3 regions of the Streptomyces sp. SLBN-8D4 genome follow, and region 1 is predicted to be linked to each of the others. Evidence: riboswitches for the same ligand, from Rfam matches in the RefSeq annotation. Region 1 holds a riboswitch; each other region holds the start of a gene.

Region 1 (5,405 bases):
GTCGAGACCCACGGCGGCGCCTTCCCGGTGTGGCTCGCCCCCGTGCAGCTCGTGGTCCTGCCGGTGGGCGACGCCCAGGAGGAGCAGGCCCTCGACGTCGTACGGCGGGCCGAGGAGCGCGGCATCCGGGCCGAACTCTCCGGCCCCGGCCACGGCACCCTCGGCGCCCGCGTCCGCGCCGCGCGCCTCGTGCCGTACCAGGCGGTGATCGGCGAGCGGGAGGCCGAGGCCGGCAGTGCGGCCGTACGACTGCGGGACGGCCGCAGGCCCGGAGCCGTGCCGGTCGACGAGCTGCTGGACCGGATCGGCGCCCGGGACGGTGATCGCGGGGCCGAACTCTGGGCGGCTGCGTAAGGTCGGTCCCGTACGCCAGTGACGAAAGGACCCCCGCCGTGACCGGTCAGCCCATCCCGGTGATCATCGACTGCGACACCGGTGTCGACGACGCCCTGGCCCTGTTGTTCGCCGTACGGCATCCCGGCATCGACCTGCGCGCGGTCACCTGTGTCGCAGGGAACACCGACGTCGACGGCGTGGTCCGCAACACGCTGACCGTCCTGGAGCAGGCCGGGGCCGGTGACATCCCGGTCGCCCGGGGTGCCGCGCGGCCGCTGATCGAGCCCGTGCGCACCGCGCAGCACGTGCACGGCCTCGACGGCATGGGCGACCTGGGGCTGCCCGCGCCGACCCGGGTGGCGGTGGACGTGGACGCGGTGACCCTGCTCAGGCGGGAGATCCTGGCCTCGCCCCGACCGGTCACGCTGATCCCGACCGCGCCGCTCACCAACATCGCGCTGCTCCTTCGTACGCATCCCGAAGTGGTGCGGAACATCGAGCGGATCGTCTTCATGGGCGGCGCGGTGGCGACCGGGAACGCCACGCCGGTCGCGGAGTTCAACGTCTGGCACGACCCGGAGGCGGCCGCCGTCCTGCTCACCGCCGGGGTACCGATCACGATGTACGGCCTGGACGTGTTCGAGCGGGTCGTCGTCCCGGCCGCCGACGTCCAGCGGCTGCGGGACAGTTCGGAGCCCAGCCTGCGCATGGCCGGCGAACTCCTCGCCCACCGCGACCCCGCCACCTCCGGCGACCCCACCCCCACGGGCGGCCTCGGCGACGCGGGCGCGGTCTGCGCGGTCGTCGACCCGGACGGACTGACCACCGAGCTGCTGCCGGTGGAGGTGAGCCTGGCCCCGGGCCCGACCCGCGGCCAGACCGTCGTCGACCGCCGCCGCCGTCCCGGTGAGTCCGAGCTCCACGAGGGCGAGCGTGAAGTGACCCTCGTGGACGTGGGGTTGGGCGTCGACGTGGAGCGGTACGTGAAGCTGTGGCTGACGGCGGTGGAGGGGGTCTAGCGCGGGTCCGGTCCCCTCAGGAACTGCTGACGCCCCACCGCTGCTCCACCTTCGCGAGCCGCCAGTAGGCGATCGCCGCCGCCCACACCACCACGAACAGGCCGACGATGACGTAGCCGACGTTGTCGAGGTCGATGTCGGCGATCCAGGTGGTGAGGGCGTCGGTGAGGTCGAGCTTGTCGTGCAGGACACCGACGAGCTCGATCGTCCCGATGAAGAAGGCGACCGCGATCGACAGTCCGGTGATGGCGAGGTTGTAGAAGACCTTGCGGACGGGGTTGGAGAAGGCCCACTGGTAGGCGAAGTTCATGAACGTGCCGTCGAGGGTGTCGAACAGGCTCATTCCGGCGGCGAAGAGGAGGGGGAGGCAGAGGATCGCGTACCAGGGGAGACCGGCGGCCGCACCCGACCCGGCCATCACCATCAACGTCACCTCGGTCGCCGTGTCGAAGCCCAGCCCGAAGAGGAAGCCCAGCGGAAACATCTGCCCCGGCCGGGTGATGGACTTGGTGAGCCGCCCGAGGATCCGGTTCATGAAGCCCCTGGAATCCAGGTGCTGTTCCAGCTCCTTCTCGTCGTACGACCCCGCCCGCATCGACCGGAAGACCTTCAGGATGCCGACCAGGGCGACCAGGTTGAGGGCGGCGATGAGATAGAGGAAGGTCCCTGAGATCGTCGTACCGAGAAAGCCCAGGACCTGGTGGGTGCCGGACCCCTCGTTCATGACCTTGCCGGCGAGCTGGGTGCCGCCCGCGATGAGCGCGGCGAGCACGACCACCACGCTGGAGTGCCCGAGCGCGAACCAGAACCCCACCGACACCGGCCGCTTGCCGTCGGCCATCAGCTTGCGGGTGGTGTTGTCGATCGCGGCGATGTGGTCCGCGTCGAAGGCGTGCCGCATGCCGAGGGTGTAGGCGGTGATGCCGAGGCCGATGCCGAAGGCCTTGTCGCCGACCTCGTAGTGCCCCGGGACGACCAGCAGGAACAGGATGCCGAAGGCGAGGACGTGCAGGGCGGCTATCGCGGCCATCAGACCGGCCGTCCTGACGGTGTCCTCGCGCCGCCAGCGGAACGAGGCGGAGGGCTGGGCGGCGTCGGGCAGGGCAGGGTCGGTCATACGGTGGTCACTCCAGCACCTCGTGGATGAACGCGTGAGCTGCCGTGGCCGGTCTCCTGGCTTACGGGTCGTGCGTTTCCCTGCCCGCCTTCCCGGCCTGATGACGACGGCCAGTGGCTGTCCCGCGGGGGACGTGGGAGGGAAACTCCCCGATCACAGTGGCGAGGGCCGCACCGGCATGGACCTTTGAGGGGTCGTCACCGGTTTCCCGAGCACCACGGCCCGCCCACCGTAGGCGGGGGCGGGGGCTCCTGCATAGCTGCACACCTGCGCAGGTATGGAAGATCACACAAGGCCGCCTGCGAGGATGTGCCCCATGCACCTCGTCCCGGCCGACCGAGCCGACCGCCGCACCATCGACGGACACCGGGTGTGCGACGCCATCGCCGCGATCGGCGACCCGGGACACGTCCGCACCTGGTCCGACCGCTTCGCCCTCCTCGCCGACCCGAACCGCCTCGCCCTGCTCCTGGCCCTGCACCGCACCGGCCCCTTGGCGGTCTCGGACCTCGCGATCGCGACGGGGATGAACGACCCGGCCGTATCTCAGGCACTGCGGCTGCTGCGGGCGGCGGGGGTGGTCGCGGGGGAGAAAGAGGGGCGCGTGGTGCGGTACCGGGTGGTGGACGAGGCGGTGCGGGGGTTGTTGGGGCAGGTGTCCTGAGAGGCTGGGCCGGTCAGGACAGGGCGGTTCGGTACGCGGGTGACGGATCGGTCGGTTCGGGATGCTCGACGGGGTAGCGCGCCCCGTGGATCCGGCTCATCGCCCAGTGCCATGCCTCTGCCGCCATAGCGCCGCATCACCCAGGCGTAGGCGCGGCGCTTGGACTGGAGGAGGTGGAGGTACTCGGCTTCGGTCCAGGTCATGGTGCGGGTGGATCAGCTTCGGCGGCTGTCCAGGGACCGTATGAAAGTGGTCCAGGTGTGGGGGACGACGCGGAGTATCGGCCCGTGGGGGGTCTTGGAGTCGCGGACGGCGACGGTGATGGGGATGTTGCGGGCGACTTCGACACACTCGCCGTTCCCACTGCTGTGGCTGGACTTGGCGAACTCGAAGTGCGGCACGGTTCACAGCTCCTTGCGGATGCGTTCGATCAGCTCGACGGAGTCGTGAAGAACGAGTCCGTTCCTGGCGATCCGCTCGAACTTGGTGTTGTGCCGGACCGCGTCCGCCTCGCTCTCCAGCCACAGCGTAGACGAGGTCGTGTCCATGTAGACCACGTCCATCGCACCAGGTTCGGCGAAGGAGACGACGCTGAAGGCGCTGGTCATGCCGGGGTGGGAGCCGGCGAGAAACGGAACCACCTGCACCTTGACGTTGGGAAGCCCGGACGCCTCGACCAGGTGTGTCAGCTGGGCACGCATGACCTCACGTCCGCCGACCAGTTGACGTAGTGCCCCCTCTCCGACAACGGCCCACAGGTCGAGCGGACTGCCGTCCGCCAGCCGCGCCTGCCGTGCGATCTTCGCTTCCACGAAGCGCTCGATCTCGCCCGGCTCGTCCCAGTCGGCATTGCCGATGGCCAGCGCCCTGGCATAGTCCGGCGTCTGCAGCAGACCCGGGACGAAGGCCCCTTGCCAGGTCCGGACGCCGGTCGCAATGTCCTCCAGGGCCACGTACTCCACCAGGGAACGCAGCTCGGGGTACTGGTTCCACCACCCCTTGGCCTTGCGACGCTCCCGGTCGGTCCTGGCGAGGCTCAACAACCGCTCCAGGGCCTTCGGGTCGGTCACGCCGTACAACTCGCACAGGATCTTGATGTCAGGATCGCGGAACGGCACCCACCCGCGCTCCATCTTGGCCACTTTGGCGGCCGTAGCCGACAGCGCCTCCGCAGCCTGCGGCTGGGTCAGGCCTGCCCGGTCCCGGAGCCTCAGCAGTTCACCGCCCAACTTGCGTGCGAGGACGGTGGATACGCGGCTGCCGCGTGTGAACTGGCCTGTGGACACTTCGTGTCACCTCCTGATCGTGGCCAGTGTGTGGTTCACCGTGGTCACAACACAAGTGAAACTGGAGACATATTTCCCCGAGACTGCTTGTGCACACCGTGAGCGGGCCACTACCGTCAGTGCTCGATCGCTCGCTCAGTGCAGAGAGTTGGCGGAAGTGCACCGTGCCGCCCGCACGGCGGAGCCACCGCAACTCCCCCCACCCCGGAGGACCCCGTGACCGACACCTGCCCTCCCGGCCCGCCCAAGCCCTACGCCCGCCACGACGAGGTCAGCTACACCCCCTACCCCCGCAGCATCACCCTCGCCCGCAGACGCGTCGCCGGGCTCGCCGCCGACTGGGGCCATCCCGACCTCGCCGGCGACGCGGCGCTGCTGGCAAGCGAGTTGTGCACGAACGCGTTGCTCCACGGCTGCCTACGAAACCGCCTCTTCCGTGTCGAGACGTCCCTCTCGGACACGGCACTCCGCGTCGTGGTGACCGACCCGAGGGGGGAACGCCTGCCCAACGCCCACCCGGCCTCGCCGGACGACCAGTTCGGCCGGGGCCTGCTCATCGTGCGCGTATTGGCCGGTCGTTGGGCGGTGGAGAGGCTCACGGTGGGCAAGACCGTATGGGCGGAACTGGACATCCCAAGGAAGCGCGACGGGCAACTGTCCGGAGGCGGTGAGAGCCACGGCTCGGCCTCGACGCTCTCTCCACAGGTGGTCGCGCCAGTAACGAACGACAACGGCATCGGGCCCCACGGCCACTGACGGCAGGGTGCGCCCGCGCACTACAACTCGCCGCGGTTCACGCCTTCGCAGTGACGAGAGAGCGCGTCACGGTGCCTAGCGCCCTGAGCACTGCGCATCAGACGAGGGAGAAGGCATGGCGAAGTGTGGCGCACGAACGAAGACAGGCGGGCGGTGTCAAAGGAAGGTCGTGTCCGGCACCTCCCGCTGCCCAGTCCATCAAGGCTCGTGGTCGGCGTACGGAGTGG
Region 2 (5,405 bases), 2.7 Mb from region 1:
GGAGGCCAACTGGTCCTCGGTCAGCCACTCGACGTCGTGCCCGCCGGCCTCGATGAGCCGGTGGATCAACTCGTCGCCGCCGGAGGGGTACCCCTCCACGGCGTACCCGGCGTCCCTGAGCGCGTCCAGCACCCGCACCGCCGAGGCGGGCGTGTCGAGCCCCACCGCGTTGCCGACCCGCGAGTGCTTGGTCGGATAGGCGGTGAAGACCAGCGCGAGCTTCTTCTCGGCGTTCGGCTTGTGCCGCAACTTCGCGTGCCGTACGGCGATCCCGGCGACCCGCGCGGCCCGCTCCGGGTCGGCCACGTACACCGGGACGTCGTCGGGGCCCTGCTCCTTGAAGGAGAACGGCACGGTGATCAGCCGTCCGTCGAACTCCGGGATCGCGACCTGCATGGCCGCGTCCATGGGGGAGAGGGCCGCGTCGGACTCGTCCCAGGCGGCCCTGGACGTCGTGAGGCAGAGCCCCTGCAGCACGGGCACGTCGAGGTCGGCCAGCGCCCCGACGTCCCAGGCCTCCTCGTCCCCGCCGGCCGAGGCCTGCGAGGCGTGGGTGCCGCCGGCGGCGAGGACGGTGGCGACGAGGGCGTCGGCCCCGGCGAGGATCTCGTAGAGCCCGGCGTCGGCTCCGCGCAGCGAACCGCAGTAGACGGGAAGGGCGTTGGCGCCCTTCGCCTCGATCGCCTCGCACAGGGTGTCCACGAAGCCGGTGTTGCCGCTGAGTTCATGGGCCCGGTAGAAGAGCACACCGACGGTCGGCCGGCCACTCTCCCGCGCGCAGGAGCCGTGGACGCCGTACTCCGGCATCTTCCGCGGCTCGACGAACCCCTCGCCGGTCAGCAGCACGGTGTCGGAGAGGAACCGGGCCAGTTCCTCCAGGTTCTCGGGGCCGCCCTCGACGAGGTACTTCAGCGCCTCCGCGACCACGCCCGCGGGCACGGACGACTCGGCCATCAACTCCGCGTCCGGCACGGTCTCGCCGCCGAGCAGCACGGTCGGGACACCGGAAGCCTTCAGCGCGGCGAGCCCGTCCTCCCAGGCCCGCTTGCCGCCGAGCAGCCGTACGACGGCGATGTCCGCGCCCTCGACCAGCGCGGGCAGCTCCTGCGCGACATCGACCCGGGTCGGGTTCCCGATCCGGTACGAGGCACCGGAAGCGGCCCGGGCCGCCAACAGGTCCGTGTCGGCGGTGGACAACAACAACACTGTGCTCATGCGGGCGCTCCCGGTGGAATGAAGGGCAGTCCTTGTGGCGCGCCGGACTCGATGAGCCGCCACAGCGCGTCCGTGTCCGCGTGCTGTTCGATCAGGTCGCCGAGCCGGTCGAGCTGCTCCTCGCGCAGCGCGGCGAACGAGGTGTCGGGGGCCGGTACGAACCGGCGGCCCGCGGCGGCCGCCACCTCCCGCAGGAAGGCCCGCCGGAAGCCGTCCGACTCCAGCGAACCGTGCCAGTGCGTGCCCCAGGTCTGGCCGACCCGGCAGCCGTCCAGGAAGGCGTCTCCGCCTTGGACTTCAGCGACCCCGTGATGGATCTCGTACCCCTCGACGTGCTCCCCGAGGGCTTCCCCCACCGGCCGGGTGAGGGTCTTCTCGCGGGCGAACCGCACCCGCACGGGAAGGACCCCGAGCCCCTCGACGTGCCCCTGCCGGCTCTCGACCTCGTCCTCGATGTGCTCGCCGAGGATCTGGAAGCCGCCGCAGACGCCGAGGACCGGCCGCCCTTCCGCGGCCCTTCGGACGAGGGCGTGGGCGAGCCCACGCTCGTGCAACCAGTCCAGCGCGCGGACGGTCCCCCGGGTCCCCGGAACGATGACGAGGTCGGCGTCGGCCAGTTCCTCCGGCCGGTCCACGAACCGCACGACGACACCGGGTTCGGCGGCGAGCGCGTCGACGTCGGTGAAGTTCGACATGAGCGGAATCGCGCACACGGCCACCCGCAGCACATCCTCGCCCACCGGGGCGGAGGCCTGGGAGTTCCGGACCCCCATCCCGTCCTCCTCGTCGATCCCGAGCCCGTGCCGGAAGGGCAGAACGCCGTAGGTGTGCCGCCCGGTGAGTCCGTGGAGCATGTCGAGCCCGGGTTCCAGCAGTGAGACGTCCCCCCGGAACTTGTTGACGAGAAACCCGGCGACGAGCGCCTGATCCTCGGGGCTGAGCAGCGCGACGGTCCCGAAGAACGAGGCGAAGACCCCACCGCGGTCGATGTCACCGACGACAAGCACCGGAATGCGGGCATTGCGGGCGATGCCCATGTTGACGATGTCGGTCCGCCGCAGGTTGATCTCGGCCGGGCTGCCGGCCCCCTCACAGATCACCGCGTCATACGTGCCCCGCAACTCGGCGAGACAGTCGAGCACGGTCCCGAGCAACTGCTGCTGCCGCCCCCCGTGATACCCACGAGCACTCAGCTCGCCCACAGGCTTCCCGAGCAGCACGACCTGGCTGCTCTGTTCGCCACCGGGCTTGAGCAGCACGGGATTCATCTGCGCGGTCGGCTCGACCCGGCAGGCCTGCGCCTGCATGGCCTGCGCCCGCCCGATCTCCGCGCCCTCCTTCGTCACGAACGAGTTGAGGGACATGTTCTGCGCCTTGAACGGCGCGACCTTCACCCCCTGCCGCACCAGCCACCGGCAGATCCCGGCGGTGACGACACTCTTGCCGGCGTCGGAGGTGGTGCCGGCGACCAGAAGACCCCCGCCACTCATGCCGTACGCCCCTTCACGAAGGCCCGCGCGGCGACACCGACGCCGAGCGCGAGCAGTCCGACGCGCCGCGACAGCCGTACCGCGCGCTCGATGTCGCGGGTGGCGACGGCGCGCCCCTCCTGATGCAGCACCGGCCGGTGCTCGACCCGCCCCGCGTACGACAGGGTCCCCCCGAGCCGGACCCCCAGCGCCCCCGCGAACGAGGCCTCCACGGGCCCGGCGTTGGGACTCGGATGCCGGTGCGCGTCCTCCCGCCAGGCCCGCACGGCACCCCGGGGACGGTCACCGGCCAGGGCGGCCAGTACGGCGGTCAGCCGCGCCCCCGGCCACCCGGCGAGGTCGTCGAGCCGGGCCGAAGCCCACCCGAAACGCCTGTACCGGGGCGACTTGTGCCCCACCATGGCGTCGAGCGTGTTCACGGCCCGGAACCCGAGCAGCCCCGGCACCCCGCCGACGGCACCCCACACGAGCGCCCCCACGACGGCGTCGGAGGTGTTCTCGGCGACGGACTCCACCACGGCCCGGGCGATCCCGTCAGCATCGAGAGCCTGCGGGTCGCGCCCACACAGATGAGGCAGCCGGTCCCGGGCCGCCTCGACGTCCCCGGCCTCCAGCGCCCGCCCGATGACCCGGGCCTCCCGCGCGAGTGAAGTCCCGCCCACGACGGCCCAGGTGGCGGCCGCGGTGAGCGCGACGGAAGCGGTACGGGACGGACGTACGACATGCTCCGCGACGGCCCCGAGCCCCAGGGAACCCCCCACGCACACGGCGGTGTGCAGCACGCCCCACCCGCGGTGGTCCCGCCACAGCACCCGCTCCACGGCACCGGCGGCCCGCCCGAACGCGGCGACCGGGTGCCCACGACGTGGGTCACCGAACAGAAGGTCACCGATCAGACCGGCGGCGGCGCCGTACGCGAAAACGCGATCGGCACGCATCGGGTCAGCCGATCGCGGGGTCGTTCAAGTGCCTGGTAGCGCTGGTGGATCGGCAGGCGAGCATCGCGTCATGTCCTCACTCAGGGTGTCCGCGCCCTGGTTCGACGAGTCCGGCGGCGAGAGTTCCTGGCTCCCGGGGGTGTCTACCCCGGTGACAGTGGCGGGACCGCGCCGGATTCGCACCGGCTTCCTCTCCTGCCGCCGTATATGGCTCCGGCAGTCCACCACGGGCCTTCGAGACCCGTCAACTTGCTGTTGACCTGCGGCGGGGGAGTGTGCAGAACCCCACACCGCCGGTCATGGAAGACGGCCGGGCGGGCACGGAACCTGCAGTTCCGTGCCCGCCCGGCCGTCGAGTGACGGGAGTGCCGTCAGGCCACGATCAGATAGATCCCGTACGCCACCGCAGCCGCGCACGCCGCGAAGCAGGCGTAGGCGCCGGTGACCGCGAGAGCGGCCGAGTCGCCCTGGGCCGTGGCCCGTTCCTGACGGGACAGGCCCATGATGCCGAGGGTGAACAGGGCCACGAGGCCCACGGTGACGACGAGGCTGACGCCGAAGACGGAGCCGAGTGCTTCCCAGTCGATCTTCATGGTGAGGCTGCTTCCTTAGTGCTGCGGGCTCAGACGGCGGCCGGCGGGGCGGCCGGTTCCGTCGTGACGGGCGGGGCCGGAATCGTGGCGGTGAGGTCCTCGGTCACTGTGCCCGTGGGCGGCGGGGTCACGGCTGCGATCGCCGTGGTCACCACGCCGGCCGGCTCGTCGGTCTCGTTGACGTTCGACGCGTCCACGACCTCGCGCCGCGAGATCTTCCAGATCGCCGCGCTGGAGGCGACGAGGAAGACCGCCACGACCGCCGTACCCCAGTCGCCGAGGTCCGTGACCGACTCGGCCAGGGCGCCCACCAGGGCCGCCGCCGGGAGCGTCAGGCCCCAGGCGACGAGCATGCGGGTGGCCGTCGACCAGCGGACGACCCCGCCCTTGCGGCCGAGGCCCGCGCCCATCACCGAACCGGAGACGGCGTGCGTGGTGGACAGGGAGAAGCCGAGGTGGGACGAGGCCAGGATGACCGTGGCCGCGCTGGTCTGGGCGGCGAAGCCCTGCTGCGGCTGAAGGTCGGTCAGGCCCTTGCCCATGGTGCGGATGATGCGCCAGCCGCCCAGGTAGGTGCCGAGCGCGATGGCGAGTCCCGCGGAGAGGATGACCCAGGTGGGCGGGTCGGAGTCGGGGGCGACGGCGCCGCCGGCGACCAGGGCGAGGGTGATGATGCCCATCGTCTTCTGCGCGTCGTTGGTGCCGTGGGCCAGCGAGACCAGTCCGGCCGAGGCGATCTGGCCGGTGCGGTAGCCCTTCGCGGCGGCCTTGCCGTCGGCCTTCTTGCCCAGCGAGTAGGAGAGCCGGGTGGCCAGCATGGCGGCGACGCCCGCGACGATCGGTGCCGCGATCGCCGGGATCAGGACCTTGGTGACGAGCGCGTCGCCGTGCACCGCGCCCATGCCCGCCGAGGCGATGGTGGCGCCGATCAGACCGCCCATGAGGGCGTGCGAGGAGCTGGAGGGCAGTCCCACCAGCCAGGTCAGCAGGTTCCAGAGGATCGCGCCGACCAGGGCGGCGAAGATGACCTCGGGACGGATGCCGGTCTCGTCGACGAGACCCTTGGAGATCGTGTTGGCGACCTCCACCGAGAGGAAGGCGCCCACAAGGTTCAGCACGGCGGACATGGCCACCGCGACCTTGGGCTTGAGTGCACCGGTCGAGATGGT
Region 3 (5,405 bases), 1.4 Mb from region 1:
TCCAGGATCTCCGTGCAGAGGTTGGAGGAGTGCACGGTGTGGCCGGGCAGCGCCGTCTGGTTGGCCGTGCGGTTGGCGGCGTCCTTGAAGGTCATCCAGCCGTTGCCGGTCTGCGCGAGGGTGCGCATCATGCGCCCGTAGAGGTCACGGGCCGGGATGGTCCTGCGCGCGAGACCCGCCGCCTCGGCCTTGCGGTAGGCCGCGTCGAACTCCTCGCCCCACAGGTCGACCAGCTCGGGCACGTCGGCGGGCGAGAAGAGGGACCACTCGGCGTCCGCGTTCACCCGGCGCATGAACTCGTCCGGGATCCAGTGCGCGAGGTTCAGGTTGTGCGTACGGCGGGCGTCCTCACCGGTGTTGTCCCTGAGCTCCAGGAACTCCTCGATGTCCGAGTGCCAGGTCTCCAGATAGACCGCGGCCGCGCCCTTGCGCCGGCCACCCTGGTTCACGGCGGCGACCGAGGCGTCGAGGGTCTTCAGGAACGGGACGATGCCGTTGGAGTGCCCGTTGGTGCCGCGGATCAGCGAACCGCGGCTGCGGATACGGGAGTACGAGATGCCGATGCCGCCGGCATGCTTCGAGAGGTTGGCGACCTGGTGGTAGCGGTCGTAGATGGAGTCGAGCTCGTCCTTCGGGGAGTCGAGGAGGTAGCAGGACGACATCTGGGGGTGCCGGGTGCCGGAGTTGAAGAGGGTGGGGGAGGAGGGGAGGTAGTCGAGGCGGCTCATGAGCCGGTAGAGCGCGGCGACTTCGTCCAGGGCGTGGACGCCCGTTTTTGAATTGACCACAGTGTCCTCGGCGAGGCCGGACGCCACCCGGAGCATGAAGTGCTGGGGCGTCTCGATGACCTTGCGGGTGATCGGGTGGCGCAGGAGGTAGCGGCTGTACAGGGTGCGCAGCCCGAAGTAGCCGAAGCGGTCGTCGGCCTCGGTGTCGACCAGTGCGTCGAGCCGCTCGGCGTGGACCCGCACGAACTCGGCGGTCCGGTCGGCGATGAGGCCCTCGCGGTGGCCGACGGCGACCGACCCGGTGAACGAGGTGACGCCCTGTGAGGCGGCCTCGGCGGCGATGGAGACGGTCAGCAGCCGGGCGGCCAGCCTGCTGTAGGCGGGGTCCTCGGAGATGAGGCCGGCCGCCGCCTCGGTGGCCAGCTCGCGCAACTCCGCGATCCTCTCGGCGGAGGCCCCCCGCGCGGACCGGCCGCGCAGCGCGGCGGCGGCGACCCGCCCGGGGTCGGCGTCGGGGAGGTCGGCGGTCAGCGCGGTCAGGGTCCGCAGCAACGCGGTTCCGGGACCGTCCTCGTCCACCGGGGTGGTCGCTGAAGCCGGGTCGGCTGGCGCGATGGTCACGTGGGGCTCTCCCTCGCTGGGCACGGAGGCCTTGCGGAGGGCAGGGGGCAGCACACGAGCGCGCACGGCGTCGCGTCCACCGGCCCATTCCACGAGGCCCGGACGTCATGACACCCGGGCCGGTATGGCACGGGCACGCTGTCGACAGGTCCTCGGACTGACTCTCATGTGCGCTTATGCACGCATGAGTACACCGTTGCGGGACAGTTCCGGATTCGCACCGGATTCCCCTGCGGCGACAGCGAGCATGAGCATACATCTTGTGCCGGGTGGGAGAAGCAGGCCCATATGTTGTGTCGCGGCGACTTCAGAGCGTCAACTTGTACGTGAGAAGCGTGAAGTCGTCGCCGGGTATCGGCTTCCAGTCGCGCTCGGGGACGCGGACGAATCCGAGGCGTTCGTAGATGCGGTGGGCGCTGTGCATCGTGGGCTGGGTGCACAGGACGACGCCTGTGGCCGTGGCGGTCGCGCGGTCGACACAGGCCTGGACGAGGGCTTGTCCCACGCCTCTGCCGCGGGCCGCGTGAGCCACCGCGAGCATGCGGATCTCCGCCTCTCCGGGGCGGGCGAGGTCGGCCAGGGGGCCGCCGGAGGGGACGAAGGTGACTCCGCCGAGGATGTCGTCGTTCTCCGTGGCCACCAGGACGTCAGCGGCGGACGCCCTCTTGGCCACGTCCTTGAGTTCTTCGAAATACCAGTCGCTGTCACCGAACAGGAGAAGCCCGTCCTGGAGGTAGGCCTGGGCGGTGATCTCGCCGAGGCGTTCGTGGTCGGCGGGCACCGCGGGGCGAATCAGGAAGTCCATGCGGGTGAGTGTGCACGACGGGTACGACAACGGGCCGCCGGACGAGAACTCCGACGGCCCGTGCACACCGTGACTAGTGGGTCGTACTCGCGGTGGCCGGCGGGAGTTCCACTTCGACCCCCGGGTCGCCCGCGTCCGCCGTGTAGTCCTCCGGGCTGGTCTCGTCCACGCCGTCGGGGGCCTTCAGCGCCTTCAGTACGAAGGTCAGGACCACCGTGACGACGACGTTGAGCACGAACGCCGTCAGGCCGATGTAGCCGATCTCGCCGATGCCCGGGATCTCCTTCGCCGAGCCACCGAAGTGCTTCTGGGTCGGAGAGGCGACTCCGTACGCGGCGGCCGTGCCGTAGATCATGCCGACCGCCCAGCCTGCGAGCAGGGCCCAGCGGTGGAACCAGCGGGTGAACAGGCCGCCGACCAGGGCCGGGAAGGTCTGCAGGATCCAGATGCCGCCCAGGAGCTGGAAGTTGATGGCCACCGTCTTGTCCATGGTGAGGACGAAGACCAGGGCACCGACCTTCACCAGGAGCGAGACCAGCTTGGAGACCTTGGTCTCCTGCGCCGGCGTCGCGTCCGGCTTGATGAAGTCCTTGTAGATGTTGCGGGTGAAGAGGTTCGCGGCCGCGATCGACATGATGGCCGCAGGGACCAGCGCGCCGATGCCGATCGCCGCGAAGGCCACGCCCGCGAACCAGTCGGGGAACATGTCCTCGAAGAGCTGCGGGATCGCCAACTGAGGGTTGGTGACCTTGACCCCGGCCGCGATCGCCATGAAGCCGAGCAGCGCGAGCAGGCCCAGCATCAGGGAGTACAGCGGCAGGATCGTGGTGTTGCGGCGGATCACCTCACGGCTGCGCGAGGAGAGCGTCGCGGTGATCGAGTGCGGGTACATGAAGAGGGCGAGCGCGGAGCCCAACGCCAGCGTGGCGTAGGTCCATTGGCCCGCCTCCAGCGGAACCAGTCCGCCCGCCTTGGCCGCCGTGTACTTCTCGCTCGCCGCGCCGAAGACATCGTCGAAGCCGCCCAGCTTGATCGGGATGTAGATGATCGCCACCGCGATGACGATGTAGATCAGCGTGTCCTTCACGAACGCGATCAGCGCGGGGGCGCGCAGGCCCGAGGAGTAGGTGTAGGCCGCGAGGACACCGAACGCGATCAGCAGCGGCAGGTCCTTGACGAACCAGTTGGTGTTCTCGCCGCCGCCGACACCCATGACGTCGAGAACCGCCTGGATACCGACCAGTTGGAGCGCGATGTACGGCATGGTCGCGAGGATGCCGGTGACCGCCACCGCCAGCGACAGGCCCTTGGAGCCGAAGCGGCCGCGCACGAAGTCCGAGGTCGTCACGTACCCGTGCTTGTGGGAGACCGACCACAGGCGGGGCAGGAACGTGAAGATGAGCGGGTAGACCAGGATGGTGTACGGCACCGCGAAGAAGCCGGCCGCGCCCGCCGCGTAGATCGCCGCGGGCACCGCGACGAAGGTGTACGCCGTGTAGAGGTCGCCGCCCAGCAGGAACCAGGTGACCCAGGTGCCGAACGACCGGCCCCCCAGGCCCCATTCGTCGAGGCTGTGCTCGTTCTCGGCCTTGCGCCAGCGGGCGGCCAGGAAGCCCAGGACCGTGACGGCCAGGAAGAAGAGGATGAAGACGGTGAGAGCCACGCCGTTGACGCCGTCGTTCACTTGGTACCTCCCCGACGGGCGCGCTGGTCACGCTGCCAGAGCTGGTAGGCGGTCATCGTCAGCGCGGTGGAGATCAGCACCCACAGCATCTGGTACCAGTAGAAGAACGGGATGCCGATGAACGTGGGGTCGGCCTTGGCGTACGAGCCGACCCACAGCATCGCCACGAACGGGGCGAGCAGGCAGAGGGCGATGACCACCCGCATCGGTGTCACCGCCGGTGGTCTCACTTCAGGTGTGTCCGACATTCCGCGGCTCCGTCCCCTCGCTGATCACCTGTAACGCGCAGGCAATGTAGGTCACGGTGTCAGGTGAGCGGAAGACCTCGTCCGCATATCGGTATGTCGATTCTGTGAAGCACCGGCATCAGTACCGGCAGCAGCATCAGCAGCAGCGGAATCCCTGGCGGGGATCTCCTTCCTGACGGTCCGTCCTCATGCGCTCGAACGCCTTCCGCGTCGGCACCGGCGCCCGCGGGTGGTCCTTGCGCACATGGGCGACACAGCGGTCGTACGCTGACTCGTCGGTCAGTTCCCGGACGTACCAAGCGCACGGCCCTGAACGCCCGTCGCAGCGACCTCATCGCGCGCCTCCTCCTTCTCCGCGCGGGTCGGGACCAGCCCGGCCGTGGCCAGGATCCTCGACTCGACGTACGGCGCCTCGCTGAGCGTGGACAGTGCGGGACGGTGGACGTGCCGGACGCAGACCCGCAGGGCGTCGGCGATCACCACCACGATCAGCGGCGCGAGGACGGCCGTTGAGGAGGCGATGATCCAGACCGTGCCGGGAAGACAGCCCATCTGCGCGGCCAGTACCGGGCCGACGAGTGGACCGGCGCCCGCGATCGCGGCGAAGTGGTGGCCGAGCAGGGCGCGGCGGTCGGTGGGGTGGAAGTCGAAGCCGTTGTCGAGGCGTTCGGCCGGGGTGGCCCTGGTCGCGTCGACCTTCAGGACCTTGTACGCGATGAACTTCGCGTAGCAGCGGTGGCCGATCGCGTACGACCCGAGGGCGGCCGCGACCATCCAGGCGGCGGAGACGTCCTCGCCCCGGGCGAGCGCGAGCACGGACCAGCCGGCGGCGCCGACCAGGGCGACGAGGGTCCGGATGGGATGGTTCGGACGTTCGCGGTACGCACGGGGCGGTCCTCCCGTCCAGACGGAGCCGGGAGGACCGTAGAGCAGGAAGCGTGGTTGCGCTACAGGGCGTGCATCAGTCGACCGGCCTCTTCAGGCGGGCCACGAACTTGTACCGGTCGCCCCGGTAGACCGACCGCACCCACTCCACCGGCTCGCCCTTCTTGTCGAAGGAGTGGCGGGACAGCATCAGCATCGGCAGGCCCACGTCGGTGCCGAGCAGGCCGGCCTCGCGCGGGGTGGCCAGGGAGGTCTCGATGGTCTCCTCGGCCTCGGCGAGGTGGACGTCGTAGACCTCGGCCAACGCCGTGTACAGGGACGTGTACTTGACGAGGGACCTGCGCAGGGCCGGGAAGCGCTTGGCGGAGAGGTGGGTCGTCTCGATGGCCATCGGCTCGGCGTTCGCCATGCGCAGGCGCTCGATGCGCAGCACC

Evidence for each region. A riboswitch is a leader RNA that binds a small molecule or an ion and turns the genes downstream of it on or off. The one in region 1 is predicted to bind cobalamin.
Region 2: linked by a shared signal. The riboswitch ahead of RKD20_RS34110 (cobalamin biosynthesis protein) and the one ahead of RKD20_RS21575 (HoxN/HupN/NixA family nickel/cobalt transporter) in region 1 are both predicted to bind cobalamin.
Region 3: linked by a shared signal. The riboswitch ahead of RKD20_RS15130 (ribonucleoside-diphosphate reductase subunit alpha) and the one ahead of RKD20_RS21575 (HoxN/HupN/NixA family nickel/cobalt transporter) in region 1 are both predicted to bind cobalamin.

The regions. Positions count from the first base shown of each region.
Region 1 covers NZ_JBMGQC010000001.1:4,785,113-4,790,517, forward strand. Annotated here, with positions in the region: gene thrS (threonine--tRNA ligase) at 1-354, shown strand, start outside; gene RKD20_RS21570 (nucleoside hydrolase) at 393-1,355, shown strand; gene RKD20_RS21575 (HoxN/HupN/NixA family nickel/cobalt transporter) at 1,372-2,472, opposite strand; cobalamin riboswitch at 2,502-2,707, opposite strand; gene RKD20_RS21580 (ArsR/SmtB family transcription factor) at 2,789-3,136, shown strand; gene RKD20_RS21585 (DUF397 domain-containing protein) at 3,352-3,537, opposite strand; gene RKD20_RS21590 (helix-turn-helix domain-containing protein) at 3,541-4,422, opposite strand; gene RKD20_RS21595 (ATP-binding protein) at 4,639-5,178, shown strand; gene RKD20_RS21600 (HGGxSTG domain-containing protein) at 5,294-5,405, shown strand, end outside.
Region 2 covers NZ_JBMGQC010000001.1:7,508,806-7,514,210, forward strand. Annotated here, with positions in the region: partial or broken gene cobN (cobaltochelatase subunit CobN) at 1-1,215, opposite strand, end outside; gene RKD20_RS34105 (cobyric acid synthase) at 1,212-2,705, opposite strand; gene RKD20_RS34110 (cobalamin biosynthesis protein) at 2,702-3,643, opposite strand; cobalamin riboswitch at 3,745-3,884, opposite strand; gene RKD20_RS34115 (hypothetical protein) at 4,015-4,236, opposite strand; gene RKD20_RS34120 (anion permease) at 4,266-5,405, opposite strand, start outside.
Region 3 covers NZ_JBMGQC010000001.1:3,426,205-3,431,609, reverse strand. Annotated here, with positions in the region: gene RKD20_RS15130 (ribonucleoside-diphosphate reductase subunit alpha) at 1-1,349, opposite strand, end outside; cobalamin riboswitch at 1,476-1,604, opposite strand; gene RKD20_RS15125 (GNAT family N-acetyltransferase) at 1,657-2,154, opposite strand; gene mctP (monocarboxylate uptake permease MctP) at 2,228-3,838, opposite strand; gene RKD20_RS15115 (DUF3311 domain-containing protein) at 3,835-4,086, opposite strand; partial or broken gene RKD20_RS15110 (YbdD/YjiX family protein) at 4,223-4,421, opposite strand; partial or broken gene RKD20_RS15105 (carbon starvation CstA family protein) at 4,603-4,973, opposite strand; gene RKD20_RS15100 (GntR family transcriptional regulator) at 5,048-5,405, opposite strand, start outside.